4 regions of the Halobacillus sp. ACCC02827 genome follow, and region 3 is predicted to be linked to each of the others. Evidence: riboswitches for the same ligand, from Rfam matches in the RefSeq annotation. Region 3 holds a riboswitch; each other region holds the start of a gene.
What was found. Region 3 has a riboswitch for thiamine pyrophosphate ahead of tenA (thiaminase II). Riboswitches for the same ligand answer to the same signal wherever they lie in the genome.

Region 1: linked by a shared signal. The riboswitch ahead of QRD89_RS10725 (YkoF family thiamine/hydroxymethylpyrimidine-binding protein) and the one ahead of tenA (thiaminase II) in region 3 are both predicted to bind thiamine pyrophosphate.
Region 2: linked by a shared signal. The riboswitch ahead of thiT (energy-coupled thiamine transporter ThiT) and the one ahead of tenA (thiaminase II) in region 3 are both predicted to bind thiamine pyrophosphate.
Region 4: linked by a shared signal. The riboswitch ahead of QRD89_RS11085 (thiamine phosphate synthase) and the one ahead of tenA (thiaminase II) in region 3 are both predicted to bind thiamine pyrophosphate.

What each region holds. Positions count from the first base shown of each region.
Region 1 is NZ_CP128168.1:2,005,271-2,008,615, reverse strand. Features, by position in the region: gene QRD89_RS10735 (ABC transporter ATP-binding protein) at 1-851, opposite strand, end outside; gene QRD89_RS10730 (ECF transporter S component) at 851-1,429, opposite strand; gene QRD89_RS10725 (YkoF family thiamine/hydroxymethylpyrimidine-binding protein) at 1,426-2,025, opposite strand; TPP riboswitch at 2,120-2,219, opposite strand; gene QRD89_RS10720 (PH domain-containing protein) at 2,358-2,789, shown strand; gene QRD89_RS10715 (GNAT family N-acetyltransferase) at 2,809-3,288, shown strand; gene QRD89_RS10710 (GNAT family N-acetyltransferase) at 3,290-3,345, shown strand, end outside.
Region 2 is NZ_CP128168.1:1,315,966-1,319,310, reverse strand. Features, by position in the region: gene QRD89_RS07000 (phospholipase D family protein) at 1-545, opposite strand, end outside; gene thiT (energy-coupled thiamine transporter ThiT) at 721-1,290, opposite strand; TPP riboswitch at 1,380-1,479, opposite strand; gene QRD89_RS06990 (alpha/beta hydrolase) at 1,563-2,300, opposite strand; gene QRD89_RS06985 (SDR family oxidoreductase) at 2,254-3,162, opposite strand.
Region 3 is NZ_CP128168.1:3,430,322-3,433,666, reverse strand. Features, by position in the region: gene QRD89_RS18070 (Fic/DOC family protein) at 1-156, shown strand, start outside; gene QRD89_RS18065 (DUF3221 domain-containing protein) at 184-699, opposite strand; TPP riboswitch at 799-909, shown strand; gene thiW (energy coupling factor transporter S component ThiW) at 996-1,484, shown strand; TPP riboswitch at 1,490-1,593, shown strand; gene tenA (thiaminase II) at 1,636-2,322, shown strand; gene thiD (bifunctional hydroxymethylpyrimidine kinase/phosphomethylpyrimidine kinase) at 2,319-3,125, shown strand; gene thiM (hydroxyethylthiazole kinase) at 3,122-3,345, shown strand, end outside.
Region 4 is NZ_CP128168.1:2,076,224-2,079,568, forward strand. Features, by position in the region: gene thiS (sulfur carrier protein ThiS) at 1-110, opposite strand, end outside; gene thiO (glycine oxidase ThiO) at 94-1,215, opposite strand; gene QRD89_RS11085 (thiamine phosphate synthase) at 1,212-1,787, opposite strand; TPP riboswitch at 1,877-1,986, opposite strand; gene QRD89_RS11090 (LLM class flavin-dependent oxidoreductase) at 2,395-3,345, shown strand, end outside.

The sequences.
Region 1 (3,345 bases), 1.4 Mb from region 3:
TTTATTTCGGGAGCTGGTAAAGGAATTGGCAGCGATACATACTCACCTATGCTCAGCGGTAGCTTTCCCTTCCATCCAAGAGCCATGGCAGTGCGGGCAGAGTAGGGGAGCCAGACGCCTTCTTTCATCAAGGTAGGCCCATAGGTTTTCAAATTTTCCAGAAGTGGTCCCTCACTAAACATATGTCCATCTTTCTCAAGGACGATTACGCGTGTAAGAAGAGAAAGCCAGCCTTCCAACCGGTGTTCGATGACTACTAAAGTCAGTTTACGCTTACGCTTTATTTCTGAGAGAATCTCGATGAATTCTCTAGCCGAAACCGGGTCCAGATTCGCTGTTGGTTCATCTAATATCAGCACATCCGGCTCCATTACGAGTGTACAGGCAAGAGCCAGTTTCTGCTTTTGGCCGCCGGAAAGGACGTGGATTTTTTCTTTCTTGTATTGTTCCAGACCAACCCAGGAGAGCGCCTGTTCGATAAGATCCTGCATTTGCGAAGGAGGTACGGCCAAATTCTCAAGACCAAAAGCTACTTCCTCCTCTACTGTAAGCATACAAAACTGCGTTTCAGGATCCTGAAATACGACGCCTACTTTTTTTGCTGCTTCTCCCGGTTTATAGGTGCACGCATCTTTTCCTGCTATCTTGACGGTACCGGTCATGGTGCCGTCAAGTTCTTCAGGGTAAAGCCCCGTCAGGCAATGCACCAGGGAACTTTTTCCCGAGCCACTTGGACCAAGTACCAAAACGCTGTCTCCTTGTGCGACATTTAAATTTATATCCTTAAGTACCGGCTGCGGGTGTTGGTCATAAGTCAACGATAAATGGTCAACTTCAAAAATCATTTTCATTATGCCGCCCGCTTCCTACGACGTTCTTTACCCAGAGCAAATCCTGACAGCACTCCTGTTTTGGCAAGGGCATCGGCAATTGCTTTTCCTGCCAGCCCGGAGATGAGAGCTCCACTTAGAAGTCTAATGATGAACATAGCTGCTACGTAATCCGTACTTAAGGCGCTGTACCCCAGGCGGAAATATTCCCAGAAAAAGCTGAACACGGCAGCCATCATACCGGAGAGCATAAGTGTAAGGAGTTGGTAACTCTTATAACGGGTGATGGCGAAGGCGGTCTCTGCCCCAAGTCCTTGAATGACGCCTGTCAAAATGAGCATCGGTCCGGACGCATTCCCGAGCAGCATTTCCACAGTGGCGGCAATGGTTTCCGATAAGAATGCAGCGCCTGGTTTCCTTAGTATGTAGGCGGCGATAATGGAGACAATGAACCATATTCCATATATGAAGTCATATCCAATCGGACCCATTAATCCGGACAGAACTTTGCCTACAGGTAGAAAAGCTAAGTAAACAACAGCGAATACGACGGCAAGAACAGACATGACGACGATTTCTTTTAATTTCCAGTTCTTCATTCCTCCTCCTCCTTTTTAGATGGGCTGTTTGCAGAAATGCTCACAGTCATCACGGTGTGGGAGGATCCACCGGCTTCTGTTTCCTTAAACACGTTTTCCAAACCGTGAAAGATGTCGTGGATATCCCCCTCCAGCCTGGTGGAATAGTGGGCAGGTGTTACAGAAATGCCTTGTTCTCTCATCCTTTCAATCTTTTCGTAAATCGTTTCCATATACTTACCTCCACCTAAAGGGTATAGAGAAAACTTAGCTGCCACCGCCTGTTTGACAGCTGCTGTATTCCTGTTCATCACGTTAGATGTTTCATCCAGGTACACATCACCAGTAGAATCGCCAGGGCAGCCGATGGAAAACGTCCCCTGAAATGCGGCATGAACCCCTGTGACGGCGGTATGGTGAAAGACGGCTTTGGCTACGTCAAAGACGTGTTCCAAACGTCCGCGAACCGTCGTCGTAACATGATCCGTTTTCATCCATACTTTGGATGTGTCGGTCTGTTGAAGGCTTGTCATGATCATATCCTGAAAGTCATTACACATAGGATGGACAGAAAAAGAGCAGCCGGCAATTTTTGAATTTCCACATACTTGAGTCATATAATTTCCTCCTTTTTTAAACACAAAAAAACTGCATTCCATGGGAATGCAGTCCAACAATCGAAAAGAAAAGCCAAAAAAGAAGTCTGATCGCGAGAGTCAGGCTGCACTTCCCCACGCTAGTATTATCTAGTTCGGGTGCTAAGGGTCGGATAAACCTCTCAGCCGCAAATGCAGCTCCCCCAGTGCAAGTTCCATGTTATGCAGTTGTCTTGGATGCCTTCATCTTAGCGAATATTTTAATTTTTGTAAATGGTTGTTTTTCTTGAAACGTATGCAGGGGTCCGGTCGTAGAATGTAGTAGTATAAAATTTCCATAAAGGAGAGATGGTATGAGCAATCAGCAATCCCTTCGATTCACGTCAAAGAAAAGCAAGTGGTTATCCGTCTTCTTGGTTCTGGTAATGGGAGTGGTACTTATTGATGCGATAGGCGGACTGGAGTGGGGGGTATTTATGATTCCCGGCCTTTCGAATTCTTACATTGCCAAGGTGATCTTTGCAGTTGTTATAAGTGCGCTCGTCGGCTGGATATATTTTGGGACACGATATATCATCGATCACGAGGAGTTGAAAATCGTCTACGGTCCTTTCCGGAAGCGTGTACCGCTTGACCAAATCAGGAGAGTGGAGGAAGTGAAGGATATACTTCAGGCACCTGCCCTTTCCTTTGACCGCCTGGAAATTCACTATGGAACAGCGGAGTCCATTAAAGTATCCCCGAAAAATAAATCGCTGTTTCTGAAGGAGATTGGGAGTAGATGAGAAAGTACGGAGCACTTTCATGAATATATACAAAAAACAGGAGACAGCTAAGGGAAAGTGGGATTCCTTTTTTAAGGATAACTGGGACAGTCCATATATGATCGTATCAAGCGGGATCTACGATTGCAGGAAGTTAGATGGGTTCACATATGTGGGGGAAAAAGCAGAAATTATCGGTCTCATCACATACGTGGAGAGTGAGGAGGAAGTGGAAATCGTATCTCTGGACAGGTTGAGGGAAGGAAGAGGGATAGGTTCTCTTCTGATTGATAGAGTCGAGAGTGTAGCAGATGGTCGAAGGATTAAGGTAATCACGACGAATGAAAATATTCATGCTATCCGTTTCTATCAGCGCAGAGGCTTCCGATTGAAGTCCGTCGTTAGAGGAGCGGTTGAAAAAGCGAGATTAGTAAAACCATCCATCCCCCGCTTTTCTTCTACAGGGATACCAATTTTGGATGAAATCGTTTTGGTGAAAGGAGATGGGGAAGGTGAGTGAAATGACTCTGGTGAAGCCTGCCTTGAAGTGGAAGGATGCTTACATAAATTATTATAA
Region 2 (3,345 bases), 1.6 Mb from region 3:
CCCATCCATGAAGCCGTAAGCCTCCAGACGCTGGAGTAGAGCGGGTTGGAATCACGGAGCTCGTTCAGGTCCGTCAGCACGACATCGACACCCCCATCCCTCAGCCGCTTGATCGATTCCGACTCATAAGACCCGTAAACCGTATTGATTGGATCGGTGATGAAAACGACCTTCAAGTCAGGATGCTTTTCCTTTTGGGCGAGAATGGCATCCACCAGGTTTTCCGACAGTGGCGGAAAATCTCTTTTTCCATCTGTGTAGCCGTTAAATAAAAACATATCTGCAACAATGAAATCCTCCGCCTCATCAATCATGGCGTTTATTTCATCGAATATCTCCGCGTCGTGAACCGTATTACCTTCTTCATCTTCATACGTGAGATCCCGAAAAAACTCCACGCCCGATAGTTCGTGCACGTCCCCTTCATAGGAGATGCCCTCAGGAAGCTTCTTCCACGATGTATGATAAGCGATCATGAAAACGAGTACGATAAATATAAGAATGACAATCAACCAAAACCGCTTCTTTCTAAAAAGCTTCTTCATTTCCAGCCCTCCTTTTATGTAACCAGTGCAATGGTATATACACTTCTACAGGAAGCATGAAACCCATATGCTATAAAATAGGGTCTCCCTCCCTATAAAAAATAGAAAAGCATCGTGCCGGAGCACGATGCTTTTAGTGGTTTAGGATTCCTAGGAGCGGGATGGGAACCTTGTATTATTCTTGTGTGAGCAGCTTCGGACGCTGCAGAAAAAGAATGATGAGGACGATACTGCTCAATACGAATGCAGGCAGCATATACCCCCCGTTATAGACGAGCGAATACAGCCAGACCGGCTGTCCTTCCGGCGCGAACTCCCCGTAAAAGACGATCCCTGCGAGAAAATGTCCGAAGAAACGCAGGAGACTCCCGACAAAGCAGCCGACAATGATCCAGCCGACGATCGCTTTTTTGTTTTGTTTCCGTACCGCGTTCCATACCGGCTTTGCCGCGACACCTGCAAGTCCGATGACACCGAAAGCTACGAAGTAATCAAGAAACGTCTGAAGAGGTGTCATGATGTAAGCACCGGTTAAGATTTGATAGGCCCCGAGCAGCAGCCCGGTGGCGACTCCGCCTTTGATTCCCCAACGGAAAGCGATGATGAAGACAGGAACCATCGCGAGCGACACAGAACCACCCTGTGCCCACAATTTGAATGAAAGAAATGGAATGATGTCCAAAAGCAGTGCCAAAGCAGAGAATATAGCTACTTCGACAAGAAATAATACACGACGATTTCTCATCGTTATCTACCCCCAATAATTGAACACAAAAAAAGCAATGCCAAAAAGGGAAGCTTCCTGATGGAGGAGTCCCTTGTTGAGCATTGCACCATCAAAAAAGCCGCCATCCCTGCGCCAGTGCTAACTGACAGGTTCGAAGGGTCTGGACACAGCGTCCACTCTCAGCCGGAGGCTCCCCTTGAAGGCTTTATACCGTTTACTTTTCTTGATTTGTCTTCTATTATAGTCGAAACCACCCGAAATTACAAAGGCCTTTTATTTCCCGGGGAATGCTATTTCGTATTTGTGTACGTCTGGAAAAACTCCAGACTGCGCTCGATGATCAAGTCTTTATCATGGTCGAGCGTTGCGACGTGATAGCTGTCATCCAAATGAATAATTTCTTTATGCTCGGAAAAAACCGTTTCAAAGATTACCTCGGAATTGTTCGGGGGCACGACATGATCCTCCCTTGAAACGAAAACGACGATCGGACAATGAATGCTGCTTAATAGATCCCTGGTCTTCCCCATGAGCATCGACAGCTCTTTAATCGATTTTACCGGTGTCCGATCATAGCCGAGCTCGTCACTTTCCGGATCTTTAATATCCGATCCAATCGCTTCAAGAAAGCGCTCCTCTGTGCTCGAGCTGTTCTCAAGCACCGGGATATCGATTGCTGCATTGATCGGGATGACGCCGGCGACCTTCTTCTTCCCTGCCACATATAAAGCAAGCGTCCCTCCCATCGACAAGCCGACGACGAAGATTTTTTCACAACGCGCTTCCAGCCAGTCAAAGGCTTCCATGACCGATTGAATCCAGTCTTCATGACTCGTGGACTCCATGTCCTCCGGCGTGGTCCCGTGCCCCTTCAGTCTCGGACAGACGACGGTATACCCGGCGCGGCCATATGCTTCTGCCAGCGGCCTCATACTTTGCGTCGTTCCTGTAAATCCATGGGATACCAGGATCCCTACCTCATTACCCTCGAACCGTATCTCTTCTGCCCCACTCATCACTGCGGTCATTTCGTTTCCTCCTGTTCGTTTTTCCTTTTCCTAAAACCGTCGTCAGCACTGCTTTCTCCAATATTCTCCAAGGCATGACCCGTTTCAGAAATACGTTGAACTTCACTTTCGCTCCGATTGGAAAGCGCAGCTTCCGTATTCTGTCCTGCTCGACCAACTCGGTCATCAATGCAGCTACATCCGACGGATTTTCGCGGCTGTCTCCATTCAACGCATTCCATAGTCCTTTTATGTAATCAGCATAGGGAGAATCAGGGTCATGGACAGCGTCCGGGAGTTCCATTCCGGCTGACCATATATTCGTTTGGTACGAGCCCGGCTCTACAAGAGCAACATCGATGCCGAATGGCTGGACCTCGAAGCGGAGGCTTTCTGTAAGCCCTTCGAGCGCATGTTTCGATGACACGTATGCCGATAACCCCGGGAATCCGATCAAACCGCTGACGCTGCTCACATTGATAATCTTGCCACGCTTCTGCTTCCGCATGAGCGGCAGAACTGCCTGGGTGACGGCGATGACCCCGAACACATTCGTCTCGAACTGACGTCTGTACGCTTCCAGCGGTATCTGCTCGAGAAAGCCGCCGATTGCAAAACCAGCATTGTTGACGAGAACGTCGACTGCTTCCAAATCGTTCAGCTTTTCTTTAAATGCAGCGATGGAAGCATCATCGGTCACGTCGAGCTTCCAAACCGTGATCCGGCTCCTCACGTGATTGGAAATCGCTGCGTCCTCGAATACTTCCGCTTTTTCCATGTTCCTCATTGTCGCGATTACCGAAAACCCTTTTTCCGCACATTTGACCGCCGTCAAATAGCCGAACCCACTCGATGCTCCGGTAATCAATACGGTTGGATTCATGTCATTTCTCCTCTCTGCTTCCTCATTCCTTATAACGTTCGATATCAAACACTTGTTTTCCTCTAATGCCCTCTGTACAAAAACACAATGGTTTCTCTGACGGGATTGATCTTATAAAATAAGTTCTTCCCTTTCTCTCCCGTACTTTCCCCTGTTCTCCCGCATATCACGGCAGGCAAAAAG
Region 3 (3,345 bases):
GAGTTCATCCGCACAATCGCCTTGGAAGCCGGCTACCATCTGGATTGGTCCTGTGTACCGAAAGAGGAGGTCTTTCAAGCGAGCATCGATTCAGTCAAGGATATCAGCAGTCTTTATTCGGTTATCCAAGCGTCGCTTGTTCCACTTGCCAAATGAGCAAAAGCCGGGGGAATCCCCGGCTTTTTATTCATCTTCTACAAGCACTTCCTTCTCCGGTCCTTCGTTTTCCTTAAGAACAATCTGCCACTGGTCATCGTCTTCATCAAATAGAATTTCCGCCACGGCGACAATTTTGTCATCTTCTACATCGGTTAGAGCGGAAGCCAAGGCTTCGGAGGTCGTCAATCGGGCCCCTTCTACTTCACTCATCTCCACTTCGGAAACCTTATCGGCAGGTGCCTGTTCTGGAAAACTTTCTTTAATGGGGCCGTCTGTCCAAACATCTACATATTTACCTGTCCATTCGTTGTCCGGAGCTTCAGACACCCACATCGCCCGCCCTTTTTCTTCTGACTCTGTAGTCGGAGTGACGACAAGGATACTGGATCCTTCCTGTTCCATCACATATCCGCTGATTTCTGCTTGCTCCGGAGGCGCCTCTGCTTCCGTTTCCTCATAATCCGAGCCGGCTGGTGCAGAACTGCACCCCGCCAAAAGAATCAAACAAGCGGCCCCCATCATTGTCCAGATGTTTCTCATTGTCATTCTCCTCTCGAATACAGATATTATTCAGAATATTGCACATGACAGAAGATACGAACTTTGTTATCATAAGACTCAACCAAGCAAATAGTACGATTCAACTACTAGGGGGGCCTTGTTACAGGCTGAGAGGAAAGCGTAAAGCTTTTCGACTCTTATAAACCTGATCTGGTTAATACCAGCGGAGGGAAGTAGTCAGACGAACGAATAGTTATTCATCGACTGTCTATGATCCGAGTCAGGTCCTCTCCAGGACCTGGCTTTTTTATTTTCCTATGGAAGGGGGGAATGTATTGAACCGTACACGTTTATTGACTATTATGGCACTGTTTGTTGCCATTGGAACATTCGGAGCACAGCTGCTCTGGTTTCCGGCAGGCATCGCGAAGGCATATCCTGTCCAACATGCGGTAAATGTCATGGCTGCTGTGATGCTTGGACCGCTGCCTGCTGCTGCCATTGCTTTCTGCATCGGCCTGCTGCGATTTCTTTTAGGGCTAGGAACACTGTTGGCTTTTCCTGGTGGAATGGTCGGAGCATTATTTGCTGGTTTGTTTTATCGGATATACAAACGGAAAGGGACAGCTGTAGTCGGCGAGGTGATTGGAACTGGAATCATTGGAGCATTACTCGCCGTTCCGCTGGCTGGATTCATCATGGGCAGTGCGGCCGGAGCGTTTGCCTTTGTTCCTTCTTTCTTCATCAGCAGTCTGTCAGGAGCTGCCATCGGCTGGTTTGTGCTGTCACGTATCAAAGCAGAACAACTTCTATTACAACCATAATACACGGAAACTGCTAGGGGCGCGAATTATCGCTGAGATAAGGATTATCCTTTGTCCCTCAACACCTGATCTGGTTCGTACCAGCGTAGGGAAGTAGTCTGGACCTCTGCAATCCTCTAGTAGCTTCCGAATAACCCAGGGAGGCACCACTATGTCATTCTCCACTCAATTAAGAAAAGAAAATCAGGACGTGTTTGAAGCTATTTTTCACCATCCATTTGTTGAAGGTCTCGGAAAAGGAGAACTTCCGAAAGAAGCTGTCGCTCATTATGTGAAAGCGGACTTTGAATATTTGAATGCATTTATGCATGTGTACGGCATTGCTGTTTCCAAATCACCAAAAAGAGAAGATATTGAGCTCTTCAATGACCAGATCAACTTTGTGCTCCACAGTGAAGTGCATCCCCATAACAACCTGTGCCGATATATCGGTAAAGAATATGAGGAACTGCAGGGTTACCCGCTGCCACCGACAGCGGACCACTATATTAAACATATGCTCTACCATGCGCATATGGGCAGTATTGGAGAAATTATTGCCGCCTTACTTCCATGCCCCTGGACATATCTCGAAATCGGTAAAGAACTAACGAAAGCCTATCAACCGGACGAAAATCATCCGTTCTTTGATTGGATCGATTTCTATGCAGAGGAAGAAATAGGCGGATTGACAGGACAGCTTTGTGAGAAGCTTGATGCCTATGCAGAGCAAGCTTCAGACGAGGAGAAGAATAAGATGCGTGAAGCTTTCCGAAAGAGCTGCCAGCTGGAATTATCCTTCTGGGAAATGGCCTATACCGTCGAGGAATGGCCCGTAGCTGAGGGGGTTTACCGATGAACCGAGTGAAGTGTGCTCTTACCATCGCCGGAACGGATCCAAGCGGCGGTGCGGGTATCCAGGCGGATTTAAAGACGTTTCAAGAGCTTCAAAGTTATGGGATGAGCGTCGTCACTTCGGTAGTCGCTCAGAATACGACCGGCGTATCTGCGGTTCATCATCTTCCGGTCACGATGCTGAAGCAGCAGCTCTATGCAGTATCAGACGATATGCCGATCGATGCACTGAAAACGGGTATGGTGGCAACTATCGATATGATGGAGGTCCTTAAACAATGGCTGAAGGAAACAGAGGCTGCATACGTCATGGACCCTGTGATGGTAGCAACGAGCGGCGATCCTTTAATTGAGGAAAAGGCGAGGGATTATCTCAGGAAAGAGCTTGTTCCTTTAACAACGCTCGTAACACCGAACATACCGGAAGCGGAGTATTTGACCGGTAAGGCGATAGAGACGGAAGAAGCTATGAAAAAGGCAGCGGAAGAACTTGTCGAGGTTTATGGAGCTGGTGCAGCACTTGTCAAAGGAGGTCATCTGAGAGGTCATGCGGTCGATTATTTATATGATGGAAACGAGATGACCGTTTTGGAAGCAGAGCGAATCGATACGAATAACACCCATGGCACCGGTTGTACGTATTCGGCTGCGATCACGGCATACTTAAGCCGGGGCGATACGTTGAAAGAAGCCGTCCGTAAAAGTAAGTACTTTGTTACCGAAGCCATTCGTTACTCCTTTGACCTGGGAGCAGGAAGCGGACCCACCAATCATTTTGCCACCAGGAAGGAGACGATGAAAGGATGAACACCATCATAGAAAAAGTAAGAGAAAAGCGGCCGCTGATTCATCACATCACGAACCAAGTGGTCGTCCATTTCACAGCGAACGGTGCGCTTGCTTTCGGGTCTTCGCCAATCATGGCAGCCGCCCATCAGGAAGCGGCGGACGTAGCGATGTTGGCAGACGGGGTGTTGTTGAATATCGGAACATTGAATGATTACCAGGTGGAATCCATGATCTTGGC
Region 4 (3,345 bases), 1.4 Mb from region 3:
AGTTCCACAACAGAAAAACGTGTCCGAATATCTAATTGTTCCAGGAGATCAGCTACGGTGCTGTCTTCTCCTCTACATTCCACCACTTTCCCATTAACGTGTATGTTCATAGACTCCTCCAATCTGAAATCTTGCCGGTGAAAACAAACCCTCATACTTCTTTGCAAACGTGCCTTTCTCAAACAAGCTCTGAATCAGTTTTCCTGTTGCAGGAGCAAGAAGGATGCCGTTCCGGTAGTGACCCGTTGCAAAGAAGATGCCTTTCTCTTGTGGATGCTCTCCGATGACCGGGCGCCCGTCCGACGTACCAGGCCTTACTCCGGACCACCACTTCTCAAGCGGCTCCTCTCTAAGCGCCGGGAAAACGCGAAACACCTGATCCATCAAGTCGGCAATTCCGCCGGCAGAAGTCGATTCGCTGCCATCCCCTTCTCTGGAGGTGGCTCCAATAACGATGCTTCCGTCCCTCTTCGGTACGACATAAAAAGAAGGAGAGAAGTAAGTTTCCTGAAACAACAGGTTCCTCGGTTTAATAGAGAAGCATTCCCCTTTCACTGGAACCATCGGGTTTGGTAGGCCTGTTTCCCTGAACCATGGTCCACTGTCTGCCCCGGCAGCGACGACGATACGCTCTGCGAAGATCTCTCCTTCATTCGTCGTCACCTCATATCCTTGTCCGCTCTTCCGTATGCGGATGACGAAGCACCCATCCTTAACGGTGCTTCCGAATGACCGTGCGCCTCGCTTGAACGCTTCAGCCACTTTTTCCGGTTTTACGTTGCCGTCCTCCCGCATCCATAAAGCCCCGGAGGACTTAACCCACGGATGACGGATTTTCATCTCTCGATCGTCCAGCCAGGAGAGAGAGGGAAAAGATTGCTGCTTCTCCTGCAGTTCTTTCGCCTCCCTCTCATCCAAAGCGATTTGGAGCATACCGTTTGTAGTCAGCTGAATGTCGATTCCGGAACACTGGTACAATTCTGTTTGCAATTCGTTATACATATCTCTGCTCTTGACACAAAATTCATGGTACAGTCCCGGCGTCCGGTTTTCCGTGTGGACCCCCAGCATCCCTGCAGCAGCCCCTGTCGCTCGTCTGCCACCTGTACCTTTATCCAGCACACACACATCGGCCCCTGCCTTACTAAGGTGATAAGAAATAGAATGACCGATGATGCCCCCACCAACGATTACCGTATCCCAATGGTTCTTCATGAAAGAATCGCCTCCCGATAATTTTCTGCTGCCGAAATTGGATCCTCCGCGTCGAAAATACCCGACTGCACAGCCACGCCTGCTGCTCCTGCCTTCCGCAACAGAGATATATGCTGTGGCTGAATCCCTCCGATAGCGAAAACAGGAATAGCCAACCCTCCGGTAAGCTCCATCAACGAGCTTATCCCCCTGGGTGGCGCGTTCCGCTTACTGTCCGACTGAAATATATGACCGAAGAGAACATAGTCCGCGCCTGCCCTTTGTGCTGTTCTGCCTGATTCCAAACTGTGAACGGAAACCCCTCTAACCTTCCCTGTTCCTACCTTAAGATCATCCATACACCTCTCTGGATAATGGACGCTTCGATCCGTACGATCTGCAATTCCACTATGCTTGTGAACCGTCCACTTATCAGAGACATCCATCAAGTCTCTAAATGCAGCTTCATAATCCACCAGAGACTTTGAGTTATCTCGGTAAATGACAGTGTCGACATACGGATCAATGGCTGGAATTATACTCTTCAAGGTGACGGGATCCATCTCGTCTTTTGTAACGGCTAAAAGCTTCATTGCTTTGTTCCCCCCAATAAAAAATGCCACTTTCCAGAAGGAAAGTGGCATACTTGAACATACGTACACGTGAGTGCAGCGTGATTGTTTTGATATAGCCGCCACTTTCCTCCGCTGGTTTGAGCCAGTTCAGGTTCAAAGAGTCCCGAAGTATCACTTCGATCTCAGCCTTTTCTTAAAGGCACCCCTAGTGCATGTGCTTATTGATTTTGTAATGCATGTGTTCATCCTACAATACATTGAAAATTTCGTCTACCATATTTTTGCAAGGTACTCCGTCATCTTTTCCTGAATGCTCTCCGTTCTGCATAGGTAACGCACGTCCGGCAAACGACGACAGCCCTGCCTTCATCATTGTAATACCGCGATGGATCTACTGGTTTACGTCCACATATCACACAACGTTTCCTGCCAAGCCACCGGTTCAAAAAATTTTTCATTATGCTTCGTCCCCCTTATCTTCTCTGTCTTAAAAAACACCCATATCTAGTTATAATATACCAGTATTTTAGTCCCGTAAATAATAGAGAAACAAAACATTTTGAAACACGAAATAATCTTGTTAAGATATGCTATAGGATTTTCCTAAAGAAAGAAGGTAAACGATATGACGAATACATCTTTTTCCGATACAAAAATATCCGTTCTTGACCTTGTCAGTGTAAAAGAAGGCAGGTCTACGAAACAGGCTTTTGAAGATACGATAAGCTTAGCCCAACACGCAGAAAAGCTCGGTTACAACCGATACTGGATGGCAGAACATCATAACATGCCCGCCATCGCAAGTTCTGCTACGGCTCTCGCTGTCAGTCACGTCCTTCACCATACGTCTGAGATCCGCGTTGGTTCCGGGGGTGTGATGCTTCCAAACCATGCACCACTGATTATCGCCGAGCAGTTCGGAACGCTGGAAACACTATTTCCGGGACGAGTCGACCTTGGACTTGGCCGTGCTCCGGGTACGGATCAAATGACGGCAAGAGCGATGCGGAGGCATTTGGAGAGTGATCCAAATGAATTTCCACAGCAGGTAGACGAACTTAGGGGATACTTCCGAGGGGATAACCCGGTCCATGCCTACCCAGGAGAAGGAACAGACGTGCCGATCTGGCTGCTCGGGTCAAGCGGGTTCAGCGCACAGCTTGCAGGACAGCTCGGGCTGCCGTTCTCGTTTGCAAGTCACTTCTCTCCGAACAATACACACGGAGCACTGAATCTTTATCGTGGAAGCTTCAAGCCATCTGGTGAGCTGGAACAACCTTATGCCATGCTCGGCGTTCACTTGATTGCAGCGGATACCGATGAAGAAGCGACAAGGCTTGCGACTTCACTGCAGCAACAGTTCTTGAATCTCGTGCGCGGCACGACAAAACTGCTGCAGCCGCCTGTAGATGATATAGAACAAGTTTGGACGTCTCAAGAGAAAATGGCCCTTCATCAACAGCTTGGCGCTTCAATTATCGGGAGCAAAGAAACCGTTAAACGGAAGCTGGAAAAATTCCAATCCGAAACACAAGCGGACGAAATTATGATCACCTCTCCGATCTATGACCATGAA